One region of the Exiguobacterium sp. UBA7533 genome, then DNA from elsewhere that is predicted to be linked to it. Evidence: a T-box and tRNA genes for the amino acid it is inferred to sense, from the RefSeq annotation. Region 1 holds a T-box; the other holds one or more tRNA genes.
The links. The T-box of region 1 lies ahead of ileS (isoleucine--tRNA ligase). A T-box ahead of a tRNA ligase gene usually reads a tRNA of that ligase, here a tRNA-Ile.
Positions count from the first base shown of each region.

Region 2: it has a tRNA-Ile gene. The T-box ahead of ileS (isoleucine--tRNA ligase) is inferred to sense a tRNA for this amino acid. The anticodon was not compared.

Region 1 covers NZ_DLMP01000001.1:174,109-190,099, reverse strand. The annotation lists gene ftsA (cell division protein FtsA) at 1-1,011, shown strand, start outside; gene ftsZ (cell division protein FtsZ) at 1,060-2,214, shown strand; gene pgeF (peptidoglycan editing factor PgeF) at 2,299-3,075, shown strand; gene B2U10_RS00965 (YggS family pyridoxal phosphate-dependent enzyme) at 3,062-3,733, shown strand; gene B2U10_RS00960 (cell division protein SepF) at 3,756-4,253, shown strand; gene B2U10_RS00955 (YggT family protein) at 4,256-4,531, shown strand; gene B2U10_RS00950 (RNA-binding protein) at 4,528-5,298, shown strand; gene B2U10_RS00945 (DivIVA domain-containing protein) at 5,324-5,845, shown strand; T-box leader at 5,846-6,086, shown strand; gene ileS (isoleucine--tRNA ligase) at 6,144-8,879, shown strand; gene lspA (signal peptidase II) at 8,952-9,428, shown strand; gene B2U10_RS00930 (RluA family pseudouridine synthase) at 9,425-10,348, shown strand; gene pyrR (bifunctional pyr operon transcriptional regulator/uracil phosphoribosyltransferase PyrR) at 10,597-11,127, shown strand; gene B2U10_RS00920 (uracil-xanthine permease family protein) at 11,179-12,501, shown strand; gene B2U10_RS00915 (aspartate carbamoyltransferase catalytic subunit) at 12,622-13,557, shown strand; gene B2U10_RS00910 (dihydroorotase) at 13,541-14,812, shown strand; gene B2U10_RS00905 (carbamoyl phosphate synthase small subunit) at 14,805-15,893, shown strand; gene carB (carbamoyl-phosphate synthase large subunit) at 15,886-15,991, shown strand, end outside.
Region 2 covers NZ_DLMP01000003.1:233,402-249,392, forward strand. The annotation lists gene B2U10_RS06735 (PstS family phosphate ABC transporter substrate-binding protein) at 1-181, opposite strand, end outside; gene B2U10_RS06740 (peptidoglycan D,D-transpeptidase FtsI family protein) at 407-2,479, opposite strand; gene B2U10_RS06745 (superoxide dismutase) at 2,613-3,221, opposite strand; gene B2U10_RS06750 (alpha-amylase) at 3,315-4,775, opposite strand; tRNA gene B2U10_RS06755 (tRNA-Ile) at 4,891-4,964, opposite strand; tRNA gene B2U10_RS06760 (tRNA-Met) at 4,976-5,049, opposite strand; gene B2U10_RS06765 (Na/Pi cotransporter family protein) at 5,176-6,819, opposite strand; gene B2U10_RS06770 (hypothetical protein) at 7,027-7,512, shown strand; gene ispG (flavodoxin-dependent (E)-4-hydroxy-3-methylbut-2-enyl-diphosphate synthase) at 7,680-8,789, shown strand; gene B2U10_RS06780 (5' nucleotidase, NT5C type) at 8,888-9,457, shown strand; gene B2U10_RS06785 (GGDEF domain-containing protein) at 9,556-10,635, shown strand; gene B2U10_RS06790 (bifunctional diguanylate cyclase/phosphodiesterase) at 10,696-12,525, opposite strand; gene B2U10_RS06795 (bifunctional ADP-dependent NAD(P)H-hydrate dehydratase/NAD(P)H-hydrate epimerase) at 12,677-14,107, opposite strand; gene B2U10_RS06800 (Fur family transcriptional regulator) at 14,203-14,634, opposite strand; gene B2U10_RS06805 (metal ABC transporter permease) at 14,606-15,475, opposite strand; gene B2U10_RS06810 (metal ABC transporter ATP-binding protein) at 15,472-15,991, opposite strand, start outside.

The DNA of each region.
Region 1 (15,991 bases):
GACAATGAAATCACGGATGATGATGTGAAAGATGTCTTGCATTCTGCGATGGTCATGCGAATTCCAAATGAACTCAGTGTAGTTGATGTCTTGCCGAAGACGTTTACGGTTGATCAGCAAACAGAAATCACTGATCCAAGAGGAATGATTGGTTATCGTCTCGAAGTAACAGGGAAGCTCATCATCGGAGCGAAGACGATCCTACATAGCATTAAACGTTCCATTGAACGGGCTGGTTTAGAGCTTGCTGGATATGTGCTGGAGAGTTTAGCGGTATCTAGAATCGCAGCATCGATTGATGAACTAGAACTCGGTGTTGGGATCATCGATATCGGACATGAGACGACGACGCTTTCCATCTATGAAAAGAACGATCTCGTCTACTCGACGACGTTGCCTTACGGTGGAGATCATCTGACACGTGATTTGACGTACAAGATGAACTGCAAATACCAAGATGCGAAACTCGCTAAAGAAGAATACGGCGTTGCACTCGAAGCACTCGGTGATCCGGAGGAGAAAGTCTCATACGTCACGATCAACGGGGAACATCGTTTCGAACCACAATCAGAGATCGGATTCGTTTTAGAAGCGCGACTTGAGGAAATCTTCGAGATGATTCAAAAACGAATGACGCAAGCGGGATACGCTCACATGAATAGCGGCTTGATCTTATGTGGTGGAAGTTCTTCACTACCTGGCATCGATCAGCTCGGAAAACGGATTTTCAAGCAGAGCGTCAATGTTTATCAGCCTGCTAGTCTTGGTATTCGTCATCCGAAGTATGCCGTTGCAGCTGGTATGTTACGTTATGTACTCTCAAGAAGCGCCGTATCGAAATCAGGTTTCGACCGGGCAGAAGAGAAAGAAGTCGTAGCATCCGGACGTGAGCAGGATGCACTGCTCATGAACGAACAGGCATCACCTGCTCGTGAAGAACGACCAACGCGTGAACAGCCTCCAAAAGAGAAAAAGTCATTCAGTAGTTTCTTTGAGAAATTCTTTGGTTAATGCCTACAAAAAAATCCAATGAGTAAAAAATATTAGGGGGCCCTTTTTATGTTGCATTTTGATGAAATGATGGACCAAGTAGCAAAAATCAAGGTCATCGGTGTAGGCGGTGGCGGTTCGAACGCCGTCAACCGAATGATTGAACACGGTGTCCAAGGCGTAGAGTTCATCGCTGTAAACACAGACGCTCAGGCATTGAACATGTCACAAGCTGACGTGAAATTACAACTCGGCGCAAAATTGACACGTGGTCTCGGTGCGGGTGCAAATCCGGAAATCGGTAAAAAAGCGGCAGAAGAGAGCCGTGAACAATTAACAGAAATCCTTTCAGGAGCTGACATGGTCTTCGTCACAGCCGGTATGGGTGGCGGAACTGGAACAGGAGCTGCTCCAGTCATCGCTGAGATTTCAAAAGAAATCGGCGCATTGACAGTCGGTGTCGTGACAAAGCCATTCATGTTCGAAGGACGTAAACGGATGCAACATGCTGTTTCTGGTGTCCAGAACTTCAAAGAAAAAGTCGATACGTTGATCGTCATCCCGAATGATAAGTTGCTTGAAATCGTCGATCGGAACACACCGATGCTTGAAGCGTTCAAAGAAGCGGATAACGTCTTACGTCAAGGTGTACAGGGTATCACGGACTTGATTGCCGTTCCTGGTCTAATCAACCTCGACTTCGCCGATGTGAAGACGATCATGACTGAAAAAGGTTCTGCTTTGATGGGTGTAGGTGTCGCAACAGGTGAACATCGCGCGACGGAAGCCGCTAAAAAAGCGATTTCAAGTCCATTGCTTGAAACATCAATCGAAGGCGCGAAAGGTGTTCTAATGAACATCACGGGTAGTGCGAACCTCAGCTTGTATGAAGTAACGGAAGCCGCACAGATCGTTCAAAGTGCAGCAGATGAGGAAGTTAACTTGATCTTCGGTTCGGTCATCAATGATAACCTAGAAGATGAAATCATCGTCACAGTCATCGCGACAGAATTCGAAAACGAACCACTCGACTTCGAAATTCCATCCGCACAAGAGATGATGAAAAACCTATTGAAGAAAAAACAAGCGACTCCACCACCAACAGAGGAGTCTAAACCACAAGTCGAAGAGACGCCTGTCAGCTCAAATCCTGAACCAGCTAAAGCGCCAGATGTCGAAGAAACGATGGACATCCCATCATTCCTTCGCCGGAATAATCGTTGATCGATGTTCCAGTGACACGACTGCTAAACCAAGAGGTGTCGCGAAAGCGGCGCCTCTTTTTTTAAAATCGAAGGAGGCATCAACATGTTTGGACAATGGATCAAATGGGATACACCAACAGGTACCGTACGTGCCGCCTTTACGACGAAGTTTGCAGCACCACATGGAAACGGTAATTTAGGATTACATGTCAACGATGATCGTGACGGCGTCATCCAGAACCGACAAGTCATTGCTCGACAGCTTGATCTATCTCTTGAGAACTCAATTTGGGCGCAGCAAATCCATGGGAATCACGTTGAACAGGTGACGACACTTGACTCCGGACGCGGCGCTCTGGATTACGAAACAGCGATTCCGGGTACAGATGGATTGGTGACGACTGATTCGAATGTCTTACTGATGATGCTCTTCGCTGATTGTGTTCCGCTTGTCTTCTGTGATCCGACGACAGGAATCATCGCGAATACGCACGCCGGATGGCGGGGGACTGTTGGCAATATCGTTGAAGAGACAGTCAAACAAATGGAGCGTGCAGGTGCGAGTCGCTCATCGATTCAGATGGTCATTGGTCCATCGATTCGTGATTGTTGTTACGAAGTCGATCAACCCGTTATCGATGCGATCGACGCACTTGAACTCGATGAGTCTCCTTACATACGCAAGGAAGATGGAAAAGCGATGTTATCGCTACAAAAAACAAATGCTGCGCTTGCTGAGCGTTGTGGAGTGGGTGATGTCCTTGACTCAGGTCTATGTACACATTGTCAGGCGGAAGATTACTTCTCTTATCGCCACGGCGACCACGGCGGTCGGTTCGCGAGTTTGATCGTAAAGGAGTCATTGGATGTCAATTCTTGAAAATGTACAAGAGGTTACACGACGGATAAAACAAGCGAGTGAAAAGAGTTCATCCAAAAAGCAGGTACAGTTGATTGGCGTGACGAAATCAGTCTCAAGTCAAGTTGCTTCTGAATTATTAGAGGCCGGTGTAACGCATCTTGGAGAAAATCGTCCGGATGGACTGCTCGAAAAACAAGCAGAACTTGGACGTACAGCCTGTACATGGCACTTCATCGGCACGTTACAGACGCGTAAAGTTCGTCAGATCATCGATGCCATTGATGTGCTGCATTCGCTCGATCGTCTTCATTTGGCAGAAGAGATCAATAAACGAACGAACCGAATCATTGATTGTTTCATTCAAGTCAATATCTCGGGAGAAGAATCGAAGCAAGGTATTGCACCGGAGGATGTACCGTCGTTCTTACACGAAATCGGTCAGTATCCCGCGATTCGTGTCATCGGACTGATGACGATGGCACCGTTGACGGAAGACACGACGCGTATACGTGAGGTATTCCGGTCATTAAAAACATTGCAAGAAGAGGTCAAGGCAAAAAAATTGTCGTATGCTCCATGTACAGAGTTATCCATGGGGATGTCATCGGATTTTGAGATTGCCATCGAAGAAGGGGCGACGTTCGTCCGAGTCGGGACGACGCTCGTTCACACCTAAACGAGAAGAAGGGAGAATGGATATGGGTTTCAAATCAAAAATGCAAAATCTATTTCTCGGCAACAGCGATGATTTAGATGAACTCGAATATGAAAATGATGCTACAATAAATAAAGGTAGAGGTGCTTCACAACAAGAGTACGAAGAGTATTACGAGGAATCTACCCCAAGTGTTACTCAAAAGGAGGACAGCGTGAGACAATCGAATATCGTGCCGCTACATGCGACGAAAAAAACGAAATCGCAGGTCATCTTGAGTGAACCACGTGTCTTTAACGAAGCCCAAGAGATTGGGGAACATCTTCGTCAGAACCGTGCTGTCATCGTCAATATGCAACGTATGTCAAAAGATCAATCACGACAGATGATCAACTTCTTATCTGGTGTCGTTTTCGCTCTCGATGGAACGATCACGACGATCAGTCAGAATACCCTCCTCTGTGTTCCAAACAATGTCGAGTTGGCTGGTAGCATCTCGAATCTCCTAGGAGAAGATGATATTAATCATAAGGGGTGGTAAGTATGGATTCACAAGTGATGTACGCGATTGGTCGTACATTAAGTACGTTATTACAATATTATAGTTATGTCATGATTGTGTACATTCTGCTATCTTGGTTCCCGAATGCCCGTGATTCGAAATTCGGACAAGTGCTCGCGATGTTGGTCGAGCCATTCCTAGCACCCTTCCGTCGTATTATCCCGCCTATCGGAGGCATGCTAGATATCTCGCCGATTGTTGCCTTTCTCGTCTTGAACTTGGCACAATCCGGTATCCGAGCTATCTTCTTCGTATGAGTGTATATGATCATTATCGTGGAAGCGAGCGGGAATTCGTCGATTCGGTCTTGAACTGGATTGATCACGTGGAAGCGACGTATACGTTTAAATTAACGGATTTTCTAGACCCTCGTGAACAGCAAATCACACAAGAACTCGTCGGTTCGAAATGCGCCCTCTTTTTTGAGGGCGGTTTCGAAGGCGCCGAACGTAAACGAGCAATCCTCGCACCAGACTATTATGAATACAACGCGGATGACTTTGACATTTCCATTTATCGCATTCATTATCCTACTAAATTCGTTGAACTATCTCATCGTCAAGTCACCGGTACATTATTGAACGTCGGATTGAAGCGTGCCAAGTTCGGCGACGTCATCATCCAGGATCAAGTGCAATTTGCTGTCGCGGACGAAGTTGCGACATATATCGAAGCAAACGTCGAACGCGCAGGTAAGACGAAGATTCGTCTTTCGCGCGTAGACGCAGAAGATCGCTTGAAAGTGAAGGAACAAGAGTGGGAAGAGACGCTCGGGTTCGTCAGCTCACTTCGGTTCGATACGGTCGTCAGTGAAATTCTCGGCTTCTCCCGTCAAAAGGCACAGACGCTCATTAAACAGGGTGAAAGTAAAGTGAATTATAAGGTAGTCGATGACGTGAGTTTCATGCTTGAAGAAGGGGATCTGCTTTCCTTACGTGGAACGGGACGCGTTAAACTGATTGCGATTCTCGGATCAACGAAACGGGATCGAATCAAACTACAATACGGTATTTTAAAAGGATAAAAAAAATGCGGAGGAGGAATTCATCATGCCATTAACGCCACTCGATATTCATAATAAGGAGTTCACACGAAAGTTTCGCGGCTATGACGAGGATGAAGTGAACGAATTCCTAGATCAGGTCATCAAGGATTTTGAGTTGTTGTTACGTGAGAACCGTCAACAACAGGAAGTCATCCAAAACATGCAAGCGCGTGTCGATTACTTTAGTTCGATGGAAGAAACATTGAATAAATCGATTATTGTCGCACAGGAAGCGGCAGAAGAAGTGAAAGCGAATGCTTCAAAAGAAGCAAGCTTGATCTTGAAACAGGCAGAACGCGAAGCAGAGCAATTGCAAGATGCGGCACAACGCCGGGCACAACGGACGGACTTCGAAGTGGAACAGATGCGTAAGAAAATCGAGCTCTATCGCAATCGCTTCAAAGTGTTGATCGATGCTCAAATGGAATTATTGACGAGCCACGACTGGGATGCATTTGATTTCTCTTCTCGTGGAGCGCTTGACGATGTTCCAGCAGTTGCGTATAATGACGACGATGTCGTATAAATAAAATCAATGATAAGGACACGTCGCATCTTGGACAGTTGACAGCGAATCGGGAAATGGTGGAAGCCCGAGCAACGAAAGAGATGGGATATCCCCTTAGAGTGTATGACTGAACGTTCTCCGAACAGTAAGTCATGCCGGTTCACTCCCGTTAGCGAGTTCTTAAGCGGTCCTGCGTCGTCGAACAGACGAGCAGGATTAGTAGGGTGGTACCGCGAGTTCAGCCAAGCTCGTCCCTATCTCAGGGATGAGCTTGGCTTTTTTTGTACTTTTAAAGCGAAAGGTGAGAGATGGTCAGATGGATTACAAAGAAACCTTATTGATGATGAAAACGGAGTTTTTAATGCGAGGCAACTTGCCAAAACGTGAGCCGGATATGCAAGCACGATGGGAAGAGATGAATCTCTATGCTGCGGTCCAAGAAAAGAATGCTGGAAAACCGACGTTCATTCTTCACGATGGTCCTCCTTATGCGAACGGTGACATCCACATGGGTCACGGATTAAACAAAGTCTTAAAAGACATCATCGTCCGTTACAAATCGATGAATGGCTTCCAGTCCCCTTACGTACCAGGTTGGGACACACATGGCTTGCCTATCGAGACAGCACTTCAAAAAGCAGGTGTTGACCGCAAATCGATGACGGTCGCGGAATTCCGTGAGTTATGTGCGAAATATGCGCTCGAACAAGTCGATCACCAACGTGATCAATTCAAACGTCTCGGTGTTCTCGGTGACTATGACAATCCATATATTACGCTTCAACCAGAATTTGAAGCAGCTCAAATTCGTTTGTTCGGGGACATGGCGAACAAAGGCTATATCTATAAAGGGAAAAAGCCGGTCTATTGGTCACCGTCTTCTGAATCAGCACTAGCTGAAGCAGAAATCGAATATCAAGACAAACGGTCAGCTGCGATCTATGTCGCATTCCAAGTCATGGATGGAAAAAACATCCTTGAGCCGACGGATCATTTCGTCATCTGGACGACCACTCCATGGACGATCCCAGCGAACCTTGGAATCTCTGTCAGTGCGGAATTGACGTATGCGCGGATCGAGTATCAAGGAAAAGGATATATCGTAGCGGAAACACTTGTTCCAGAAGTCATCGAAGCGCTCGGATGGGAAGACGCGACAATTGGACGTGTCTTCAACGGTGCGGACTTCGAGTACGTGAAAGCGAAACATCCGCTTTATGACCGTGAATCACTCGTCATGCTTGGCGACCACGTTACAGCGGAAGCGACGGGTGTCGTTCATACAGCTCCAGGACACGGGGAAGATGACTTCCGTATTGGTCAAGCATACGGGCTTGACGTTCTCTGCCCAGTTGACGATAAAGGTGTCATGACGGCAGAAGCTCCTGGATTCGAAGGCATGTTCTATGAAGATGCGAACAAAGAAATCGGTCTCGCACTCGAAGAAGCAGGCGCTCTCTTAAAACTGTCATTCATCAAACACTCGTATCCACACGACTGGCGGACGAAAAAACCGGTCATCTTCCGGGCAACGCCACAGTGGTTCGCTTCAATCAAAGACTTCCGTGCGGAAATCCTTGATGAGATCAAAGGCGTCCAGTGGGTACCAGAGTGGGGTGAAACACGTCTCCACAACATGTTCAAAGACCGCGGCGACTGGGTCATTTCCCGTCAACGTGCTTGGGGCGTTCCACTTCCAATCTTCTACGCTGAAGATGGAACGGAAATCGTCACACCAGAAACGATTGATCATATCGCGAATCTATTTGCAACTCACGGATCAAATGTCTGGTATGAGCGCGAAGCAGTCGACTTGCTTCCTGAAGGATTCACACATCCAGCAAGTCCGAACGGTATCTTCAAAAAAGAAACGGACATCATGGATGTCTGGTTCGATTCTGGTTCATCACATGCCGGTGTCCTTGCGACACGTCCTGAATTGACGCGTCCAGCGGATCTCTATCTTGAAGGTTCTGACCAATACCGCGGTTGGTTTAACTCGTCGCTATCGACAGCCGTCGCAACGACTGGGAAAGCACCATACAAAGCGGTCGTCAGTCACGGATTCGTTCTGGATGGTCAAGGTCGCAAGATGTCGAAATCGATTGGTAACACGATTGCACCAATCCAAGTCATGCAACAATTCGGAGCAGAGATCCTTCGTTTGTGGGTGGCATCTGTCGATTATCAAGCTGATGTTCGGGCATCGATGGATAACTTCAAACAAGTCTCAGAATCATATCGTAAAATCCGGAACACGGTTCGTTTCCTTCTCGGAAACTTGGATCAATTCGATCCTGCGACGCACCGAGTCGCATTTGAAGACTTACCAGAGTCAGACCGTTTCATGCGTACGAAACTGGACCAACTTGTTGGAAAAGTAAAAGCGGCTTATGATGCGTACGACTTCATGTCGGTCTATCAATTGCTCCACAACTTCTGTGTCCTTGATTTGTCGTCGTTCTACCTCGATTACACGAAAGATATCCTGTATATCGAAAAAGCAGACGCGACATCGCGTCGTGCGGTTCAGACGGTCATGTATGATACAGTCGTCGCCTTGTTGCAATTGATGGCACCTGTCTTGCCACACACGGCAGACGAAGCATGGGAATTCGTACCAGCTGTTGAGACGAAGAGCATCTTCTTGACGGACCTTCCAGAAACGGTCGAAGTCTCAGAAGAAGGACTTGCTCTCATCGAGAAATGGAACGCGTTCCTGACGTTCCGTGATGATGTCTTAAAAGCACTCGAGGAAGCACGCGTCGAGAAACTCGTCGGTAAGACACTTGAAGCAAAACTCTTGCTTGCACCGAAGGAAGAAACAAAAGCATTGCTTAAAACGATTGATCATCTTGAGCAGTTGCTCCAAGTCTCACAACTCGAATTCGTGGATACAACGGATAAGATGTATGAGACGACCGGTATTACAGTTCAAAAAGCTGACGGTGAAAAATGTGAACGTTGTTGGACATATTCGACAGAACTCGGACAAGATCCGGCTCATCCGACGCTTTGCCCACGTTGTACTGAAGTCGTCAATTCTTTATAATGATACAAAGGGAGGGGCGACTGCGACTTCGCAGGACGTCCCTCATTATTTTTGGATGCGGAGGACAATAGGATGTGGCTTTACTTAGGGATTGCTGCTTTACTCGTTGGAATCGACCAGTTGACGAAATGGATCGTCGTTCAAAATATGACGATCGGTCAAGCGATCACAGTCATTCCGGATTTCTTTTATCTCAACTCGTATCGGAACCGTGGCGCTGCATGGGGAATGCTCGAAGGTAAATTCGGCTTCTTCTTCTTCGTCACGATTATCGTCGTCATTGGATTGATTTACTTCCTCTACAAGGAAGGCACGAAAAATAAGGTATTTGCTTGGAGTATCTCGCTACTACTTAGTGGTGCGATCGGAAATTTCATTGATCGAATGGTTCGAGGAGAAGTCGTTGATTTCTTCCACTTCTTCCCGTTCGGCTATAATTTCCCGATCTTTAATGTCGCAGACGTCTGTTTGACGTTTGGTGTCATCACGATGCTGATTAGCGTCATGTTCGAAGAACGGTTGACTAAGAAAGGAACGATGGATAAATGAATGAAGTAGAAACATGGTCCGTACAAGCGGATGGAGCGACAGGGCGCATTGATAAGTGGCTCGCAGATCAAAATGAATGGTCGCGTTCGCAAGTACAGGAATGGTTAAAAGCGGGACGCGTCGAAGTCGATGGTCGTGTCGTTAAACCAAACTATAAATTATCGGGAACAGAATCGATTGCCGTTCATATCCCGGAAGCGGTAGAACTTGAGATTTTACCAGAAGATATCCCGCTTGAGGTCGTCTACGAGGACTCAGATGTCATTGTCGTCAACAAACCAAAAGGAATGGTCGTCCACCCAGCGGCAGGTCATGTCTCAGGGACCCTCGTCAATGCCTTATTACATCATTGTCAAGATCTCTCGGGCATTAATGGAGTCAAACGTCCAGGAATCGTTCACCGAATCGATAAGGACACGTCTGGTCTGTTGATGGTTGCTAAGAACGACTTAGCGCATGAATCACTCGCGCATCAGTTGAAAGAGAAAACGACGGAACGTCTCTACATTGCGCTCGTGCACGGTGAGATTCCGCACGAGCTCGGAACGATTGAAGCACCGATCGGACGCGATAAGAACGATCGTCAACGGATGACGGTAACGGATAAGAATTCAAAAACTGCCGTAACCCATTTCCGTGTTCTCGATCGGTACGAAGGGTTTACAGTCGTGGAATGTAAACTCGAAACAGGGCGAACACACCAAATCCGTGTCCACATGCGTTATATCGGTTTCCCGCTTGCCGGTGACCCGAAATATGGTCCACGTAAGACGATGAAAATGAATGGTCAAGCCTTGCATGCTGCGGTTCTCGGCTTCGAACATCCACGGACAGGCGAATGGATGCGTTTTGAAGCACCACTCCCAGAAGAGATGACATTCGAGATTGGTCAACTGAAAAAACTTGAATTAGAGTCTTGACGTTTTTCTAATAAAACGGTAGAGTATCACCTAGAGAGCGATGCGAGACATCCTCTACTGACACTTCGGTCGTCCGAGCGATGATCCTACCAAACTAGTATCACCTTTAATCGAGTCCGGAGAGGCTGCGAAAGGGAGAACCTACCACAAACGTGCGTAGGCATGCATACAAGACGTATGCCATGATTCTGTCTTCGATGACCTTCTGCGGATTTCCGCAGAAGGTCTTTTGTATGAAAGGAGAAACTATGAAACCAGCCGTCATCTTAGATGAAGCCGCGATTGGACGCGCACTGACACGGATCGCCCATGAAATCATCGAACGTAACAAAGGCATTGCTGATTTAATGATCGTCGGAATCAAGACGCGTGGTGAGACACTCGCGCGCCGCCTTGCGAAGCGGATCGAACAGATCGAAGGAAAGCCGGTCTTACTCGGTGTCGTCGACATCTCAATGTACCGAGATGACTTGTCAAAGCGAAGTTTAGAGCCAGAAATAAAAGGATCTGATCTACCGGAAGACATTACCGGAAAAATCGTCGTCCTCGTTGACGATGTGCTCTACACAGGACGCACCGTCCGTGCCGCGATGGACGCACTCGTCGACCACGGAAGACCGAGTATGATTCAACTCGCTGTCCTCGTCGATCGTGGGCATCGAGAGTTACCGATCCGTCCAGATTTCATCGGCAAGAACGTTCCGACGTCACGTGACGAGCAAGTCGTCGTCGCGCTCGCTGAAGTCGACGAAGCCGATCAAGTATTCATTAAACGCTAAAAATCAAAACCTTTAAGGTGGTCCAGAGAGACCAGAAAGGGAGTCATCCATATGGCAAAACATGCCGCAGTACTTGATGTACAAGAAGTACCTACTCACCCTCTAAATTGGCTGATGCTCAGCCTACAACACGTCTTCGCGATGTTTGGTGCGACCGTGCTCGTCCCACTCTTAACGGGACTCAACACATCGGTTGCACTCGTCGCAAGCGGAGTCGGCACACTGATTTTCCTCGCCGTCACTCGCTTCAAAGTACCCACATATCTTGGTTCTAGTTTTGCCTACATCGCCCCGATCATCGCCGTCAGTGAACGGTGGGGTGTCGAGGACGCCTTAATCGGCGGAATGGTCGCTGGACTCGTCTACGGACTTGTCTCACTTCTCATCCGTTACACGGGGGCTGCTTGGTTGCTTCGCTTACTCCCGCCTGTTGTCATCGGTCCGGTCATCATGGTTATCGGGTTATCGCTTGCCCCGACCGCTGTCAACATGGCGATGAACGGAGCGGACGGTAAGTACAACGGACTTTACTTCCTCGTCGCGATGGTCACGCTCGGTGTCACACTTCTCGCAATGACGTATTTAAAAGGAATGTGGAGCACGATTCCGATCCTGTTCGGAATCACGGTCGGTTATCTCGTTGCGGCATCGGTCGGAATCATTGACTTCAAACCACTTCAACAGGCAACGTTCTTCCACGTGCCGGACTTCACGATTCCGTTCTTGAATTACACACCATCATGGAATACAGCTGCCTTGCTTCTGATCGTTCCCGTGACGCTCGTCACACTGACGGAGCACATCGGCGAACAAAAAGTGACATCACGGATCATTGGGCGCGAGACGCTCCTTGATCCAGGGATGCACCGGACAGTACTTGGCGACGGAATCGCGAAGACAGTCGCTTCGATGCTTGGTGGACCACCGGTTACGACGTACGGTGAGAACAACGGCGTCATGTCGATCACACGGGTCTACAGTGTCTTCGTCCTAGGTGGGGCAGCGGTTCTTGCTATCAGCTTCGGATTCCTCGGATATGTCGAAGGATTCATCAAGACGATTCCTACACCAGTCATGGGTGGCATCAGTATTCTCTTATTCGGAGTCATCGCGTCAAACGGTCTCCGGACACTGACGGAAAGTAAGATCGACCTTGCTGATAAACGGAACTTGACGATCACAGCTGTCATTCTTGTCACGGGAATCGGAGGGGCCGCCTTGAAAATCGGGAACTTCTCCCTCGAAGGTATGGCACTGGCGACGATTCTTGGGATCATCCTGAATCTGATCCTTCCGAAAACGACGGAACAGGTCGAAGAAACAGTTGAAACAACGGAAAACTCTACAACTCAATCTGTAGCGAACAACTTTTAAGACGTTCCGAGAGAACGATAAAGTGAAGGCCATGAAAAGATGCAGGGACTCCTCTGTCTTCTTTCGGCGCACCTTCACTTAGAAGGTGCGCCTTTTTCATGACCTGAAGGAGTGAAATACATGAAAACGATCTTGCAAACCCGACATTTCGTCAATTTAGAAAGCTTATCCATAACGGAGATCAATTCGTTGATTGAACGTAGTCTCGCTTTTAAACAAGGCGAACCGGCACCAGACTTTTCCGACAAGACACTCGTCAATCTGTTTTTTGAAAACTCGACGCGGACACGCTCTTCCTTTGAAATGGCAGAGCATCGCTTGAACATGCATCTACTGCCGTTTGAAACAGCGACGTCATCCGTGCAAAAAGGGGAGACGTTACACGATACGTGCAAAACACTCGAAGCGATTGGTGCCGATGGATTGGTCATTCGTCACGGTGACACCGGTTATTATGAAGAATTGATTCAGACACTCGATATTCCGATCATCAATGCAGGAGACGGGAGCGGACAGCATCCATCGCAGTCCTTGCTTGATTTGATGACGATGGTCGAGACGTTTGGAACGATTGTAGGAAAAGTAGTCGTCATCTGTGGGGATTTACAACATAGTCGTGTCGCTCGGTCGAATGCCGATATCTTAAAACGACTTGGGGCCATCGTCTATGGATCAGGGCCACGCGAATGGTATGACGAAGCGATGGGAATACCGTATCTTTCAATGGACGAAGCAGTTGAACAGTGTGACATCTTGATGTTGCTTCGAGTCCAGCACGAACGGCATGACGGAACGACACGGTTTGATCCAGATGTCTATCACGTCACACATGGATTGACGCATGAGCGGATGAATCGACTGAAACCTTCAGCGATCGTCCTACATCCGGCACCGGTCAATCGCGGAGTCGAGATTGCCGACGAACTCGTCGAACACCCGCAATCGCGGATTTTTGAACAGATGAAAAATGGTGTCTTTGCGCGAATGGCGATTCTGGAATGGTGCTTTTCGATGAAAACAATCAAAGGAGACGATGCAGATGACAACACGAATTGAAAATGCGAGATGGTACGAGGCTGGACAAGTTCGAACAGGGGATATTCGAATCGAAGCTGGAAAAATCACGGACTTAGCAGCAATACCGCAAGTTGGGGAAACGGTCATTGATGCTTCCGGATTATTCGTTGCACCAGGATTCGTCGACATCCATGTCCACCTGCGGGAACCGGGCGGCGAACATAAGGAGACAATTGCGACAGGTACGGCAGCTGCGGCAGCTGGTGGATTTACGACGATTTGTCCGATGCCGAATACGCGTCCCGTACCGGACGATCGTCAAACACTTGATGCATTGTTCCAAAAGATTGAAGAGACGGCATCTGTCCGGGTTTTGCCTTACGCGGCGATTTCAAAAAATCAACTCGGACAAGAACTCGTCGCGTTCGATCAATTAACGGATGCCGTGGCATTCACGGATGATGGTGTCGGGGTCCAGACGGCAGCCGTCATGCGAACGGCAATGCAACAAGCAGCACGGCTCGGGAAGACGATTGTTGCCCACTGCGAAGATGATTCGTTAAAAGCAGGATGTGTGCACGAAGGAAACTACAGTCGACGGGAAGGTTTGCAAGGTATTCCATCGCTTGCTGAGAGTATCCACATCGCACGTGATGTCCTGATTGCAGAAGAAACCGGCTGTCATTATCACGTCTGTCATGTCTCGACGAAAGAATCCGTTCGCGTCATTCGTGACGCCAAACGAGCAGGGATCCGAGTGACAGCAGAAGTCACACCGCACCATCTTGTATTGATCGATGAAGACATATCGAATCAGGATCCGAACTTTAAAATGAATCCACCACTGCGGAGTGAGGCAGATCGCCAAGCATTGCTCGAAGGATTAGCAGACGGAACGATTGATTGCATCGCAACGGATCACGCTCCTCATGCAGCAGAAGAGAAGGCACTCGGTATCGAACGCGCCCCGTTTGGCATCACAGGATTCGAGACAGCATTCCCGCTCCTCTATACGAAGCTTGTCGCTGAAGGCAAGATGACACTTGAGACACTGATTCGGAATTTGACGGACAAGGCAGCAGCGATTTTTGAACTACCTTACGGCAAACTCGAAGTGGGGGCGGAAGCAGACTTAGTCCTGCTTGATCTAGAGACGGAGCGGACGGTTTCACCGGAACGGTTCCGTTCAAAAGGTAAGAACACACCGTTCGCAGGAGAACGGTTAAAAGGATTCCCGGTCATGACGTTCGTCAAGGGAGAAATCGTATTCAAGGAGGACATAGCACATGCGTAAACGGACACTGGTGTTAGAGGATGGTATGACGTTTGAAGGAACGGCGTTTGGATCGGACACGACAACAACAGGAGAGGTCGTCTTCCAAACCGGAATGACTGGTTATCAAGAGATGCTATCGGATCCATCTTACTGTGATCAGATGATCGTGCTGACGAATCCGTTAATCGGCAATTACGGAGTCAATCGAGAAGACTATGAAACGACGCGTCCACTCGCTAAAGCATTGATTGTCCGCGAACATTGCCAAACACCGTCGAACTTCCGCAGTGAGATGTCGCTCGATGCAGCTCTTCGAGATCTTGATATTCCAGGATTAAGTGGAATCGATACGCGACAGTTAACACGACATATCCGCTCGAAAGGCGTCATGCGCGGCCGACTCGTTGATGGAGAGTTCGACCTAGAAGAGGAATTAAGCCACCTGCAAGATGCACCAATCGAGACGGATCAAGTCAAACGTGCTTCAACGGAACGGGCGTATATCATCCCAGGAGCTGGACCACGAATCGTTCTCGTCGACTTCGGAGCGAAGCTCGGAATCGTCCGCGAACTTGTCAAACGCGGCTGTGAAGTTGTCGTCGTACCATACGACGTGAGTGCAACGGAAGTCTTACGCTATCGTCCAGACGGTGTGATGCTGTCGAACGGACCAGGGAACCCAAAGGATGTCCCGACAGCGATTCCGCTGATTCACGAATTAACAGGGAAAGTCGTCATCTTCGGAATTTGTCTTGGGCACCAGTTGATTGCACTAGCACATGGCGCGGATACGTTCAAACTGCCATTCGGTCACCGGGGTGCGAATCATCCCGTCCAAGATATCCGGACAGGTCGCGTCGACATTACGTCGCAAAACCATGGATATGCCGTCGATGAACAATCATTGCAACATACAGTGCTTGAAGTAACGCATCTCGCAATCAACGATGGAACGGTCGAAGGCATCCGTCATACGTCAGCATCTGTCTTCTCCGTCCAGTATCATCCGGAAGCATCACCCGGTCCAATGGATGCGAACGGTCTATTCCAACAGTTTTTAGAAGAAATCACGAAACAACAGGAGGTCTCTCATGCCTAAACGTCAAGATATCCAGAAGATTCTCGTTATCGGGTCCGGTCCAATCGTAATCGGACAAGCCGCTGAATTCGACTACGCAGGAACACAAGCGTGTCAAG
Region 2 (15,991 bases), on a different contig from region 1:
TTGAATATTCTTCACCGACAGCTTCCATGATCGGGAAGACTGTAGAAGAACCGTCGATTGCGATTTTCCCTTTTAAATCAGATGAACTAGCAGAACCGCCTTTATCGTTACCACATGCTGCCCCCACTACTGCGATTGATGCTACCGTTGTAATGAGTGCTGTTTTTTTCATCCAAGACATGATTAATTTTCCTCCTCGAAAGTATGTCGCTGACGATGCTACGACTTTTTATCCGTTTTCCTTACAAGACTTATACTACGGATGAACTATTAAAACGAAATGAATCCAACGTAAAAGAATTGTAAAGGCGTGTTTTTTAGTGTTTACAATTCGAAATCCATTACAAAAAAAGGTCAATACAAACAAAAAAACGAGAGTGATTGCTCACCCTCGCTTAGTTTCTAGTTAATTTGGCTTAGTCTGCCACGGTACGTCCTTTACGTTGAAGTACGCTTTGACAAGATCATGACCGATTTTCGAGTTGACAGTCTCTTGTTCCATGTAAGGAAGGAACACGGCCCACGCCATCTCTGGATTGTCATACGGTGCCCAACCGACAAGATTCGAGTTCAATGAACGAACCGGTTGCCCGCTTCCGTCACGTAAGGCGATTCCGTCATCCCCATAGACGCTGACCTGTGCAGTACCTGTTTTTGCTGCAGCATCGATTCCAGTTTGTGCGATGACTTTGGCTGTACCACGCTCACCTTTTACAACACGGTGCAACCCTTCCCGGACATGATCAATATTATCTTGACTGACTTCAATCCGGTTCAGATAATTCGTTTTAAAGCTGTAATCGACTTTTTTCGTACCCTTTTCAATCGAGTTCGACGCCAATACTTCTTTTAAGAAGTGAGGCTGAACTCGATAACCACCGTTCGCAAGTGTTGAAATGTACTGCGCGACTTGAAGCGGCGTAAAGGCATCGTACTGACCAATGACTCGGTCCATCAACAACGTGACACGGTCTGGCGTCCCTTGAACACCTTTTGCTTCGTAAGGCAAATCAACACCTGTCGTCACCCCAAGACCGAACTGACTATAGTAATTCTGCATGATGGCAGCTGCTCCATCCACGCTCGCACCAGCAATCCCATTGCTCGGATATTTCGCCATCCGCATCGCAATGTTAAACATATAGACGTTCGACGAGCGCTCAAGCGCCGTTAAATCCGTAATCGGTCCCATGTTAACATATGATCCTTTTTTTGTACCTCCGATTGTGATCGGCGCATCGTTGATGACTTCGTTTTGACGAATGACACCTTCCTGTAGTCCCATCGCAACTGTCGCACCCTTGATCGTTGAACCGATTTGAAGAGACGTCAAGACATTATTAATCGCTACATCCGTGAACTTCCCAGTCGAAGGATCAAGCTTTTGACCTGACATCGCTAAAATCTCACCAGTTTGTGGATTCATGACGACGGCATATCCTTCTTTTAAATAACGACTACCCATGCCACGACCCATTTTGATCGCTTGTTGCATGATTTGATCTACTTTTTTATTGTATTCCGCATCAACGGTTAGAACGAGGTCCTTCCCGGACTCGCCTTCTTCACGTTTTGGATCACCGACCGGTTCTCCATTAAACGTTTCGTACACATCGTATGCCGGTTTCCCGCGCAGAAGATCTTCGTACTGTTGCTCAAGGAACGAAGTCCCGACACGATCATTCAAACTATATCCTTTTGCTTTGAACTCCGCTTGTTGTTCTGCCGGAATCTTCGAGTACTTTCCGAAGATGTTTCGAAGTGTTCCTTCATACGGATAAGAGCGTTCGTAAAACGGTTCAACCGATACACCTTTCAAATCTTCTAAATTTTCATCGATGATTGCCATCTCTTTTGCAGACGCACCGAGCTTGACGAGTTGTGGATCAAGCGCATAACCGACTTCCATGTTATGTTTGATCGCAATGACTTCCATCGTCTTATCATCGTAATCAATATCTTTTTTCGTGATCGCATCCAGGCGGATTTGATCTTGTTCCGCAATCGAAAGCTTACTTTGTGCTTCCGTTGAAGGATACTTCTTTTTCACTGCTGCTTGGTAACGACGATCCGACTCTTCCGTGTTCGTCGCGACCCAAAAATCCTTGATGTCACGTTCCGTGACTTTCCAGTCTTTTTTAGGCAGATCAATGATTGCTGCGAGACGCTGCGCGATTTCAATACGTTCATCTACTTTCGTCGATTGTGCGCGACGATATACAATGGAGTATTTAGAAATTGTATCGACAAGTAGACGACCATCCCGGTCATAAATCTTACCACGTGGTACTTCATACTTTGATGCAGTCATCTCCGTTTTTTGGACTTCCCGCGAAATTTTTTCACCATTGACGATTTGAACGACTCCTAGACGGAAAATCAAAATCGCAAACAATAAAAAAACGACGAAGAACATTAAATTCAGACGAAGCGGCAGATGATTACGCCGTCTTCCTCGTACGGTGATTCGTTTAGCCATGGCGTACTCCCCTATCGTTCAAAAGTCATCTTGTTTCATTATATAGAAGGAAACTTTCCATAACAACCTATCCCATGATTTTCCGCATTAAAAAAAGCGTATCGTTCACAATTGAACGATACGCTTCTTTCCATTACTTCGCGTCAGCGTAAAGCTTCGCTACGTGGTCCCAATCAACGACGTTGAAGAATGCATTGATGTAATCCGGACGACGGTTTTGATAGTTGAGATAGTATGCATGTTCCCAAACATCAAGACCAAGGATTGGCGTTTTGCCTTCCATGACTGGTGTATCTTGGTTTGGAGTCGAAACGACTGCCAATTTCCCACCGTCAACGATCAACCAAGCCCAACCAGAACCGAAACGAGTTGTTGCTGCTTTTGCGAACGCATCTTTAAATGCATCAAATGATCCGAATGCTTCGTCGATTGCTGTTGCAAGTTCCCCTGTTGGAGCAGCGCCATCGTTCTTCTTCAACAATTTCCAGAAGAATGAGTGGTTCCAGTGACCGCCACCGTTGTTACGGACTGCAGTTTGAATGTTTGCTGGGAGAGCATCCAAGTTTTGAAGAAGTTCTTCAAGTGACTTTCCTTCATGTTCTGTACCCTCAAGCGCCGTATTCACGTTCGTGACATACGTGTTGTGGTGTTTCGTGTGGTGAATCTCCATCGTACGAGCATCGATATGTGGCTCAAGCGCATCATAAGCGTAGCCGAGTTCTGGTAATTCAAATTTTGACATGTTCATGTCCCCCTTTGTGCTATTTTCGAAAACTTCAATACCCTTTAAGACTAGCAAAAGTACCTGTGTTGACGCAAGTCAAGACCCTCGGATTTACTCGACTTCTTGCGGAGCAAAAACAGAGACGCCTCCGCCCGGAACCGGGAAGACACCAAATCCTTCTTCGTCAATCACGACTGGATGATCTTGATGGTTTGTATAGTCGAACCATTCTTGACCCGCACGCTCTTCACCGACGAACATGCGTTTCTCGCACATGTCGGCGTTCGAAAGCAACACGGCACAACCTGAGTTCTCGATTTCATCGACACCAAGACGAACCCAGCCTACACAGTGCGGGTCATCAAGATAATCCTGTTGTTCTCCGTATGCTTTATGATAGCGCGTATAGAGCAGGGCATTGATCATCTCTTTTTTTCCTTCGACAGGGGTCGGTCCTTGGACGCCATAGTAATCCCCGTAAAAGACACATGGATATCCGTCCTTACGTAACAAGATCGCTGCATAGGCATGTTGCTTGAACCAGTCATCCACCCATGATTCTAGCGACTCGCCAGGCTGTGAATCGTGATTGTCGACGAACGTCACGGCATTCGTCGGATGCGACTCGACGAGCGTATCCGCAAACAATGTCGTTAAATCAAATTTTTCTCCCTGCTTGGAAGCTTCATGGAATTTATAATGAAGCGGAACATCAAACAAATCAATCGTGTAGTCGACACTGTCTAGGAAATGACGGCAATCGTCGAGATCTGACTTCCAAAACTCGCCGACCATGTAAAAATCGCCTTCGCTGCTTTCCATCATCGATTTCGCGAATTCACGGACAAATTCATAGTTGATATGCTTGATTGCATCAAGACGGAAGCCTTGGCAATCGATCGTGTCCTTGAACCAGTGTCCCCAACGGATCATTTCTTCCCGTACCGTCGGATGATTGTAGTCGATGTTTGCAAACATGAGGTAATCATAATTGCCGAACTCATCATCTACTTGGTTGTTCCAATCTTTATTATTTCCGGAAATCTTAAAGATTCCTGTTTTTTCTTCGCGCGCGTCAAAATCCGTTCCATTGAAGAATTCGTGTGTCCAGACGAAATCCGAATACTTTCCATTACGACCTGGGAAAGTAAACTTCGTCCACGCATCGATTTCAAACTCTTCTGAAATTTCTTTCGATCGGTCTTCTGGATTGACTTCCACTACTTTAATCGTTTCGAGTTCGTCTGCTGCAGCTTTATGGTTCATGACAACATCCGCATAAACAGCGATATCGTTCTCATGGGCAACTTCGATTGCTTCGACCAGTTCATCCTTTGTGCCATATTTCGTCCGGACCGTTCCTTTTTGATCGAACTCGCCTAAGTCATAGACATCATAGATCCCGTATCCTGTATCTTCATCCGACTGACCTTTCGATGCTGGGGGAATCCACACGGACGTGATGCCAGCAGCACGCAATTCAGGCGCTCGTTCTTTCAAACGTTGCCAGTGCTTTCCATCATTCTCTACATGCCACTCGAAAAACTGCATCATCGTATGGTTACGTTCCATCTCTCTTCGCTCTCCCTTAGTTACTATAGTATGAATATTATTACAATACCTTTACTATTCCCCGAGCGAACAAAAATAAACGCTTCCCGTTTGCAACGAGAAGCGTTCAACCAAATGGACCCTGCAGGACTCGAACCTGCGACCGGACGGTTATGAGCCGTCAGCTCTAACCAGCTGAGCTAAGGGTCCTTAAGTAATAGTAGCGGCGGAGGGAGTCGAACCCACGACCTCACGGGTATGAACCGTACGCTCTAGCCAGCTGAGCTACACCGCCATGATGTATGTTTCTTACTCTTATTAGATTACGAGATGTGACGAAACTTGTCAATATGCTATTTCAAAAAAATAAACAGCTGATTTCATTTTTTTCGAAATCAGCTGTTTTAAAATAAGTCTACGCTTAGTTCATTAATGCTGTCCGCTGTTCAAGGACGAGATCCGTGATGTTCACCGCGTGATCGCCGATTCGTTCAAGGTTTGAAAGTAAGTCGACGAAGATCATTCCCGCTTGTCCTGTACATTCACCAGCATTCACGCGAAGTACATGCTGTTTACGGAATGAACGTTCGAATGCATCAAGTTTCCCTTCAAGTTCAAGAACTTTTCGTGCCCGCGTGACATCGTCTTCTTCGACGGCGCGAATCGCACAAGCGACGATTTCTTGTGTCAGGACATACATCTCATCAAGCTCTCGCTTCGCAGATGTGGTGAACTGAATCCGGTTGACGATCTGGAAGTCGATTAATTCAACGATATTCTCAACATGATCACCAATCCGCTCAAAGTCATTGACGGCGTGCATCAATAACGAATGATCGTTTGATTCACGTTCTGATAAATCATGTGCTGCTATTTTAACGAGATAACTCGTCACTTCTGTATTCAGGTAGTTGATCGCATATTCAATCTGCTCGGATTCTGAAACATCTTTTTTATCATGCGATTGCGTGTAACGGTGTGCTTTTGCAAGTGCGTCTTTTGAGAATTCACCCATACGCAAAACTTCAAGTTTCGCTTGGTTTAAGGCAAGCGCAGAAGATTGATTTAAGATGTTTTGATCGAGATGACGCGGTTTTGAATCGATCGTCGTATCCGTACCTGGTACGATTTTTTGAACGAGCCATGCGATTTGTGCGATGAACCAACATTGAATCAATGTGTTGACGACATTGAACGTTCCGTGTGCAAAAGCAATTTGCATTTTCGGTTCTAAACCAAGCGCGTCTGTAATCCATGCGATGAAGCTTGAGAACACTGGTAATGCGATCAAGAACAAAATTGTTCCGATGATATTGAAGATGACGTGTGCGGCGGCTGTCCGTTTGGCTGCGATCGACGCACCAAGTGCTGCAAGTACTGCCGTAATCGTTGTTCCAATGTTATCACCGAACAAGACCGGTAGTGCCGCTTTGATATCGATCATGTCACCAGCATACAACTCCTGTAAGATACCAATCGTCGCAGATGACGACTGAACAAGAACTGTAAAGATAGTTCCGACGAATACACCAAGCAATGGGTTATCCGACATCGAGACAGTCAACTCTCGGAACCAGGCACTTGATTCGAGCGGAGCCATCCCGTCCCCCATCAATGTGAGACCGTAAAACAATGCACCGAAACCAAAGAAAATCTGTCCGATATACTGAACACGTTCTTTATTGAAGAAGAAGATCAAGAAAGCACCAATGGCGATTGCCGGAAGTGCCGCTTCTTTAACATTGAACCCGATGATAAAGGCCGTGATCGTCGTACCGATGTTCGCTCCCATGACGACACCAATTGCTTGTCGTAAATTCATCAGACCTGCACTCACGAGTCCGACGACGATGACAGTCGTACCGGATGACGATTGAATCAATATCGTGACGACGATACCTGCTAAGATACCTAATAGTGGATTCGTCGTATACTTATCGAGGATATAACGTAATCGGTCTCCCGCTGTTTTTTGGAGACCATCTCCCATATACTTAATACCGAAAAGGAAAATCCCAAGTCCACCGATGAAGGTAAAAATCATTTCCTGCAAATCATAGTTCATCTTGCCAGCTCCTTTATTTGATGTGGATTGATGTGTTTGTAAAGTTTATTTTTTCGACCCCCCTATTATGTAAAGGTCTGATGAACTTGTAAACAGTTTTCCCGACATCCAATTGTTAAGGTTTTATTAATCTGTACCACTACAATAATTCCTTTATTTATGAACAAATAGACAAACCAAAAAATCTGTTATAAAACAATGGAAAGAGTGATATTCTTGTCTTTTTTACGTCAACTCATTAATTACTTACAAACTTCATTAATTCCAAACCGCTCGTTTTTACGACTTCGTCTATCAGATGTTTCTTTGTATTTCTGTGGATTGGCTTGGATTTCACTATGGACGACGATCATCGATTCCTTCTTTTTACAAAAAAATATTCCAATCGTGATTTGGTTCGTTCTCCACTTCATCTTCATCGCTATTGCGGTCTTACTGTATTTGCTCTTGATGGCATATTTGACGAAAGGATTCGTTCGTCTGTTACTCCCCCGCCCATGGGCATATCGTCAGACGTTCCCTTATACGGTTGCAACGAATCTATGGACCTTCCCCCTTGGCATGCTTCTTTACCAATTGGGGCATCATCAAATAGGAGTCGCTTTACTTATCCTCGGGCACTTCATTTACACGTTGGTGCCATTATGGATTGCCCGTTCCCCGAAACCTCGCGCGTCACGTAAATCTCGATGAGTATCAAAATCAGGCGTCCGACGGATTGACGGACGCCTTACTTTCATTAAACAATTGTAAATGTTCGATTTTCGTTCTTGTTTCTCGATTTTTAGGGAATAGTTCGATATGATAGAAAAGGTAAACATAAACAATATGGCGGTATGCCACAAAAGGAGATTTTCGATATGCCGAAAATGGTCCATCGCTCTAAGACTCGTCCCGTTCGTGTAGGGGACCTTGTCATTGGTGGAAATAATGAAGTCATCATCCAAAGTATGACGACAACTAAGACACACGACGTCGAAGCGACAGTCGCTGAAATCCTACGTCTTGAAGAAGCTGGTTGCCAAATCGTCCGCGTCGCTTGTCCAGAAGAACGTGATGCGCTCGCACTTGCAGAAATCAAAAGCCGAATCAACATCCCGCTTGTCGTAGACATCCACTTCAACTATAAACTCGCGCTCATGGCGATCGAAGCTGGCGTCGATAAAATCCGGATCAACCCAGGTAATATCGGTCGCCGCGAAAAAGTCGAAGCCGTCGTGACAGCAGCAAAAGCGAAAAACATCCCAATCCGTATTGGGGTAAACGCTGGTTCACTCGAAAAGCACATTCTCGAAAAATACGGTTATCCAACAGCACGTGGTATGGTCGAAAGTGCCTTGCACCACATCAAGATCCTTGAAGACCTCGACTTCCATGACATCATCGTTTCATTGAAAGCATCAGACGTACAGTTGGCGCTTGAAGCATATCAACTTGCTTCTGAATCGTTTGACTATCCACTTCACGTAGGGATTACGGAATCGGGTCCACTTCGTTCTGGTTCATTAAAATCAGCAGCAGGACTTGGAGCGATCCTCTCACGCGGAATCGGAAATACGGTTCGTGTATCTCTTTCAGCGGACCCTGTCGAAGAAGTAAAAGTCGCAAAAGAAGTCTTGAAATCATTTGGTCTCGCAGCCAACGCTGCGACATTGATCTCATGTCCAACATGTGGTCGGATCGAAATCGATTTGATGTCGATCGCTGCAGAAATCGAAGACTATATCGAAAATATCCAAGCGAACATCAAAGTTGCTGTTCTTGGTTGTGCAGTCAACGGTCCTGGTGAAGCACGTGAAGCCGATATCGGTATCGCCGGCGCTCGTAACGAAGGATTGTTGTTCCGCCACGGAGAAATCATTCGTAAAGTACCAGAAGCAACAATGGTCGAAGAATTGAAAAAAGAGATCGATGCCATCGTCCTCGAAAAACAGGCTGAAAAAGAAGCCGAAAAAGCAAATCACGTATAAGATAGGGCTCCTCTTTGATGAGGAGTCTTTTTTCGTATCTCGATTTCGACTATGTTATACTAAGTGAAGAAAAATTCTTAGAACGTGGGTGACTGTAAATGAAAATTGGAATCGACATCGATGGAACGATCACACATCCATCCTCTTGCTTCACTTACATGAATAAACATCTCGGAACGTCGATTGACTTCAATCAGGCGTCTGAATATGAATTGCATACGTATACGGATATGAATCAAATCGAATTTTGGGACTACATGGTGAACTCCGGTCACGAGTCAGGAATTTATCGTGAGTCCATCCCTCAAGAACATGTTCGCCACCACTTATGGAATTTGCGGAAGCAATATGATCTCCATTACGTGACAGCACGATCGGAACTCGTTCGTCCTGTAACTGAAGAGTGGATCAAACAACATGAACTTCCTCTTGATTCCTTAATCATGACGGGATCACACGACAAAGTACAAGTCGTCCGTGATTTATCACTCGATTTGTTTATGGAAGATCGATTAGAGAATGCTGTGCAGATTGCAGAAGATACATTCATCCCTGTGATTTTGTTCGACGCACCTTATAACCGTAAAGCCGTACCGAATAATGTTATTCGTGTCGCTTCATGGAATGAGGCTGTTCAAGAGATTCAAAAATTTGCACCGATTCGTTAAAACAGCCGATTAGGCTGTTTTTTCCGTTTTTCATGTTATTGAACTCTGAGATATCTTACAATGATTTTCGTTTTAAATTTTAAAATAGGAAGTGCTTCATGATGCTTGCTACAGTGAATATCTTTTTTGTTAATATTTGTATTATTTTTCTCGTTTCTACGTTCGCCTTTTATCTGCTTCGTGATCGTTTACCGATTCAACCCGACTCGATGATATCTACTCGGCTGTATTTTGGTTTTGCTAATGGGATCACCGGTATTCTTCTTATGCATCATGCGATTGATTTAAACGGCGCACTGATTGATTTGCGTTTATTACCTCTCGCTTTATCCGCTTTATTCGGTGGTAACATCAGTATCACAGTGACGGGATTAATGCTTTTGATTTATCGTTTTTTAATCGATAATGGCGATTCTATAAATGCCTTACTTAGTTCTGTCATGACGCTACTCGGTTTTTTGATGCTGTCATTTATTTGTCGTCGGTTCATTACACGGCAAGGATATTTTTTTACCGCCATCGTGACAGTCGGTTCTCTACTTGTTCTTTGGCGACTGATTACGAGTAATTCCCCTGTAGATGCCTGGAGGACGATTTATATTCCTTATTTCATCTTAACGATTGGCGGAGCCTTTTTGTTTTATCGTTTGTCACTACTCCTGCAACAACATTTTGTTCTTTACTCTTATCAATCCTATCTCGCTTCGACCGATCAATTAACAAGGCTTGCGAATCGACATGTCATTTTGGAAAAGGTCACGACGCTTGAAAAAAACAGAGCTTCTTGGGGCGTCATCTTGTTTGACTTAGATCACTTCAAGAGTGTGAATGACACACATGGTCACGCCGGCGGCGACGCCGTCTTGCGCCATTTTTCGATTGTATTGAATGAACATTGTCCCGCACCTATCACGGTTGGTCGATATGGCGGTGAAGAGTTCATCGTCATCATTCCAGATTGTGACCTTTACGAACCTATTCATTTAGCAGAAACAATCGTGGCAGCCGTTCAACAAACGCCATTTGTCATGCAGGATCACGCTGTATCGATCACGGTATCTGCTGGAATTGCTTACGCTCATCATCAACCCGCTGAAACGGTCTTCAAGCAAGCAGATATTGCTTTGTATGAAGCAAAAACACAAGGTCGAAATCAATATCGACTGTACCAATCATAAATACTGTATGAAAAAGCCACTTCTCTCCGAAAGGTTCGGACTGAAGTGGCTTTTTAGGGATTAATGAATCGTTCCTTCATTCGTTTTTTGTAGTAGACAGATGATTTCTTCGAGTGGTACCGGTTTAGCGAAGAAGTAGCCTTGGAACAAATGAATCCCGATTTCTTTGGCAATGCGTACTTCTTCTCCCGTCTCTACCCCCTCGACGATACATTCGACATGCATCGACTGACTCAATTGAAAAATCGACTCAAGGATCGATTGTCGTTTCTCTGATGCTCCGATTTGTTCAATGAATTGCTTTGGAATCTTTAATTGACGTAACGGTAATAAACGTTCGAGGACGTGATACGAGGCATGACCAGTCCCGAAATCATCAAGAGAAACTGGAAAATCGAGTGTTTTGATGCGCTTGAGCGCTCGATGAATCGATTGACTCTCAAAATCAAGCGACTGACTTTCCGTGATCTCGATCTTAATCTGTTGCGGCTTTAGTGCATACTTGAGTAGCGTTCGTTCAATGAATGGCATGAATGACTCACTCGTCAATTGTCGTGGCGATACGTTAACCGATAAGGTAAATTCATCCGGAACGAGACCGATCAATGCTTTACGCGTCTTACACCCTTCCTCAAAAATCCATTCTCCTAGACGAATCATCAAGTCACTTTTTTCAGCAATCGGGATGAAGACGGATGGTCGATCAGCTCCTTGCAACGAGGTCTTCCAGCGAACCAATGCTTCAAGACCAATGAATTGTTCTGATCGAACATCGTACTGCAATTGATAGACGAGGTGAAAGTCCGTTTCAATATTAGCCTGTGCTAATGATTGTGCTGCTTTGACTCGCAATTCTTGATCCTTTCGCCAGGCTTGGTCAATGCACATCACACGTTCATTTTGTTGAGCGGCTTCCTGTAGCGCAGTCAATAACTGCTGTACTCGACGCTTCCGATTGTCCGTCGCCCCTTCTCCATTATCGATGACTATGGATATGTTGACGTAGACATGATGCCCTTCGATTTCGTAAGGTATGGAAATTTCTTGACTCAATTTTTCCATCGCTTCCTTACATGCCACCTTGTCCGGCTTTTTCATGACGATCAATAACGTTCCTGCTTCGATTCGAGCAAACGCTTGATAAGGAGGTAGTTTTCGCTTGAGCCGTTCAATACATGCTCGTAACACTTGTGACTGAATGTCTTCTCCAAAATACCGTGCCAACTCATAATAATTTTCTAAATGAATCCCGACAAAAATGAGCTGTTTTTCAGGTCTTGGGAAATCGACTTCGTTCAATCCTTGACGATTCAAAACACCTGTTTCTTCGTCACAGCGTGCCGTATCGTGTAGTTGTATCGCCAAATCATTCAAACGATTTAAATTACGGATATGCAAGTGATTGATGACAAGGGCAATGGAAACACCAATTATAATCATGCCAATTCGTCCATAATGATCAGTCGGATCAATTTTCACCGTCACGTTATCGGCATTCCACATGACGTAAAAACTAGTTGCGATGGCAATGATGATGGCGTACCACATCATGATTCGTTGATACGAAATCAAAGCGATCATTAAAAACAAAAAACTGCTAGCCCAAACGGTGACCGCCGCATAAGGTAAAAAACTAATCGAAGTGATTGGAACAACGAGCAACATCAAGGACAATAAGTGGGTTTGCAACACCACGTCCATCTTACGACGACTGATATAAAAAATAAAAATCCCCATGAGGACTAAAAATGAAATAATGACAGAACGACTTAAATATGCATTCTTTATCGTCTCTTCCGTCGTCGTATAAATGATTAAAGCGCCAACAAGCATCATGAAAAGGGCAAAATTTCCGATCCACCATTGTTGTTTCCGAACAATGTCCTCCATGTATTTCCCTCCTTTCCATTAGTTTTTTCGTATATAGGTTTCGACATCGCTTGATGATACTCCTATCGTATCGAATGTGTCAATTCTTTCCTAAAAAGAAAAGTCTTCCCTCATACATGTCGTGGAAGACTTTTCTCTAACATTTATTGTCCTATAACCCAAATCGTCCTAACTCTTCGATGACATCCGTTGCTAACAAACTACTTGGATGTAATCGTCGTTCAACTTGTTTTGAAGCACACGCATACCACTCCGCTCCTAGCGCTAGCGTTTTTTCGACATCTCCTGATGGATGTTGCGCAAGGAGACTCGTTAAAATTCCAAACAAGGTATCCCCGCTTCCTCCCTTTGCGAGACCACTCGATGCACCAGAGATGACAAACCCACCTCCATTTGGTTTAGCGATTAAAATAACATGGGATTTCAAAACGACAGTTACTTGATGCAAGACGGCATACTCAGTTGCTTGACCGAATAGATCATCTTGAATACTTGCAACAGTCTGATTCGTCATCCGAGCGAATTCGCCAATATGCGGTGTGACGATGATCGGCGCGGTTCGTTCTGGGTAACTTTCTTTTATTAGTGCTCCGGCATCTAATACTACCGGTAAATCACTCTCAAGTAGATGATCCACCCATGTTTCGGCTACTTCTTGCGATAAACCAGGACCGATTCCAACTGCTGATATGGAAGATAGCACGTTCTGAATCGCCGGTAACGTCTGGTCCACGACCATCGCTTCCGGTGCTTGGACGACGATCCCCTGTTTCGCAAGTGACGTCGTCGCGACTTGTAGTTTACCGACTCCCGTTCTTAGGGCTGCCCGCGTCGCGAGTTGGATGGATCCCGGCATCGTGTCACTTCCTCCAATCAATAATGCCGTTCCGTATGTCCCCTTGTGACCGTATGGTTCCCGCTTAAACAAGGAAGCCAGATCCTTCGGTGAGACGCGCCATTCACCAAAAGCCGGTAATCCGATATCTAGCGTTTCTGATTCTCCATAAAACGGTGCCGTCCGTATCAAAAAGGTAGATCGTTTCATCGCATGCAATTGAAATGTCGCATCTGCTCGAATCGCTATCTCTTTGAATCCTATAGTATGGTCCGTTGGCACACCGCTCGGTACATCTATTGCATAGATGCGTGCTCCTTGCTGCTTTTGTTCCGATACGAATGTACACTGCGCCTCGAATTCCGGATTAATCCGACCTGGATCAAATCCAGTACCGTATAAGGCATCCAAAATGACATCATATCGACCACATGGTTTTTCGGCTACAAGTCCGAACGCTTCTGCATAATGAGTATGAATCGTTGCAATATCCGAACGACTCTTTCCAAACGGAGTGAATAGCGTGACATCGAATCCGTCACGTATCAGTTCGCGACCAATGACATAACCATCCCCACCATTATTGCCGGTTCCACACAAAATTAGTATTCGTTCCCTCTTCGAATGGCGCGTTTTAATCTGTGTTGCGATCTGACTTCCGGCTCGCTCCATTAACACCTCGAGCGGTAGCCCAGATGTCCGTGCCCACTCATCAATTTGTCGTGCTTCCTGTGTATCATAAATCATCATCTCATCACCTCTGTTCGACTATTCCCGTTTTAATCAGGACTAGTCGTATAAAAACAAAAAAGAGAACGTCCCGAATGGACGTTCCCTTCTATTTAAGACGTCAAGCGTTGACAATTCGCACAACGTCCATAGATTTCGAATTTATGATCTTCGACTTCAAAACCAGTCTCTTGAGCGGGTGAAATCCACTCCATCGGGCAGACATTCAACGTCTCCGTCTTGCCACAGATTCGGCATATCAAATGATGATGGTGATGACCGGAAGCACAGGCAGCCCGATATTTCATCTCACCGTCTAATTCCGTCACTTCTAATAAGTCGATTTCCGAAAAATCATTCAAGTTTCGATAAATCGTATCATAACTTAACGAAGGATGAGACGTCCGGAGAGCTTCTGCCACTTCCCGCGCACTGACATACCGATTCACTTCAAACAGATACGATAGCAAATCCAGACGTTTCGGTGTCATTTTAAACCCAGAAGCCTTCATTCGTTCACGCGCTTGTTCGATGTTCGTCTTCATGTGTTTTACCTCCTATCCAAAAACGTTCTAATAGCATGACGATGATCAGTTCGAGCACGGCAAGTAGGACAATCATTCCGCCGGGTGCTAAATCAAACTGATAAGCCAGGATGAGTCCAAGTACTGTTGCAATCTCACCGAAGATGATAGCTAAAAAGATCGTCGTCTTAAAACTTTTTGCAATTCGAAGTGCTGCCGCAACCGGCAACGTGATTAAGCTCGAGACAAGTAAAATCCCGACGATTCGCATACTAATCGCGATCACAAGCGCAACGACGATCATAAAGAGAATGTGAACTAAACGAAGTCGGATTCCCGAGACACGTGCCTGTTCCTCGTCAAATGAGAGGAACAACAATTCCTTATAAAAGGCAAAGACGAAGATGACGACCACGACCGTCACGATAAGAATCGTGTACACATCCGTTAAGGCAACAGCCGAAACCGTTCCAAATAAGAAGGAGACGAGATCCATTGAAAAGCCGTTCGCAAGACTAATGAATGTCGCACCGAGCCCCATCCCTGTTGCCATGATGATCGGAATCGCGAGTTCTTGAAAATGCTTATATTTAGCGCGCAACCAATCAATCGTCAGTGCCGCGATGACCGACGTCACGATTCCTAAGTACAGTGGATTTAAGTCCGCTAATTGCGCGACCATACCAGAAATCAAGAGACTGAGTGCAATCCCAGCTAACGTGACGTGCGAAAGTGCATCTGCGATCAGGCTCATCCGCCGGACGACGACGAACGAGCCAATCAATGGGGCCGTGAATCCAATTAAAATGGCAGCCACTAAAGCATACTGTAAAAATTTTAACGTCATGAATGCTTCGATCATTGGACACTCTTCCCTTCGTGAACGAGGACACGTCCCGGAACTGGATAGAGGGAGCGGATCGTCTGTTCATCTAGTTCCCAATACTCTTTAATGCCACAGTTACAACCTAAACGTCCATCGACCAAATGAATGACATCCGTGACGAGTTTGCTGACGAAATGGATATCATGTGTCACAAGGACGAACGTTCGCCGTTTATCTCGACGCAGTTCTTCAAGAATTTCATAAAATTCTTTCACGTATCGCTGATCGACACCAACAGTTGGTTCATCTAAGATCATTAAGTCCGGATCGTTGACGAGCGCGCGCGCGATGAAGACGCGTTGTTGTTGACCGCCGGACAAGTCGCCGACTTTTGAATCACGGCGTTCCCACATTCCGACTGTTTCAAGGGCAGTCCGTACTTTGTCTCGATCATCGCGTGACAAACGACGAAAAAGTCCTTTTTTAGCATACAACCCCATCTCGACGACTTCTGCGACAGTTACCGGGAAACCCGAGTTAAACGAAGCTGCT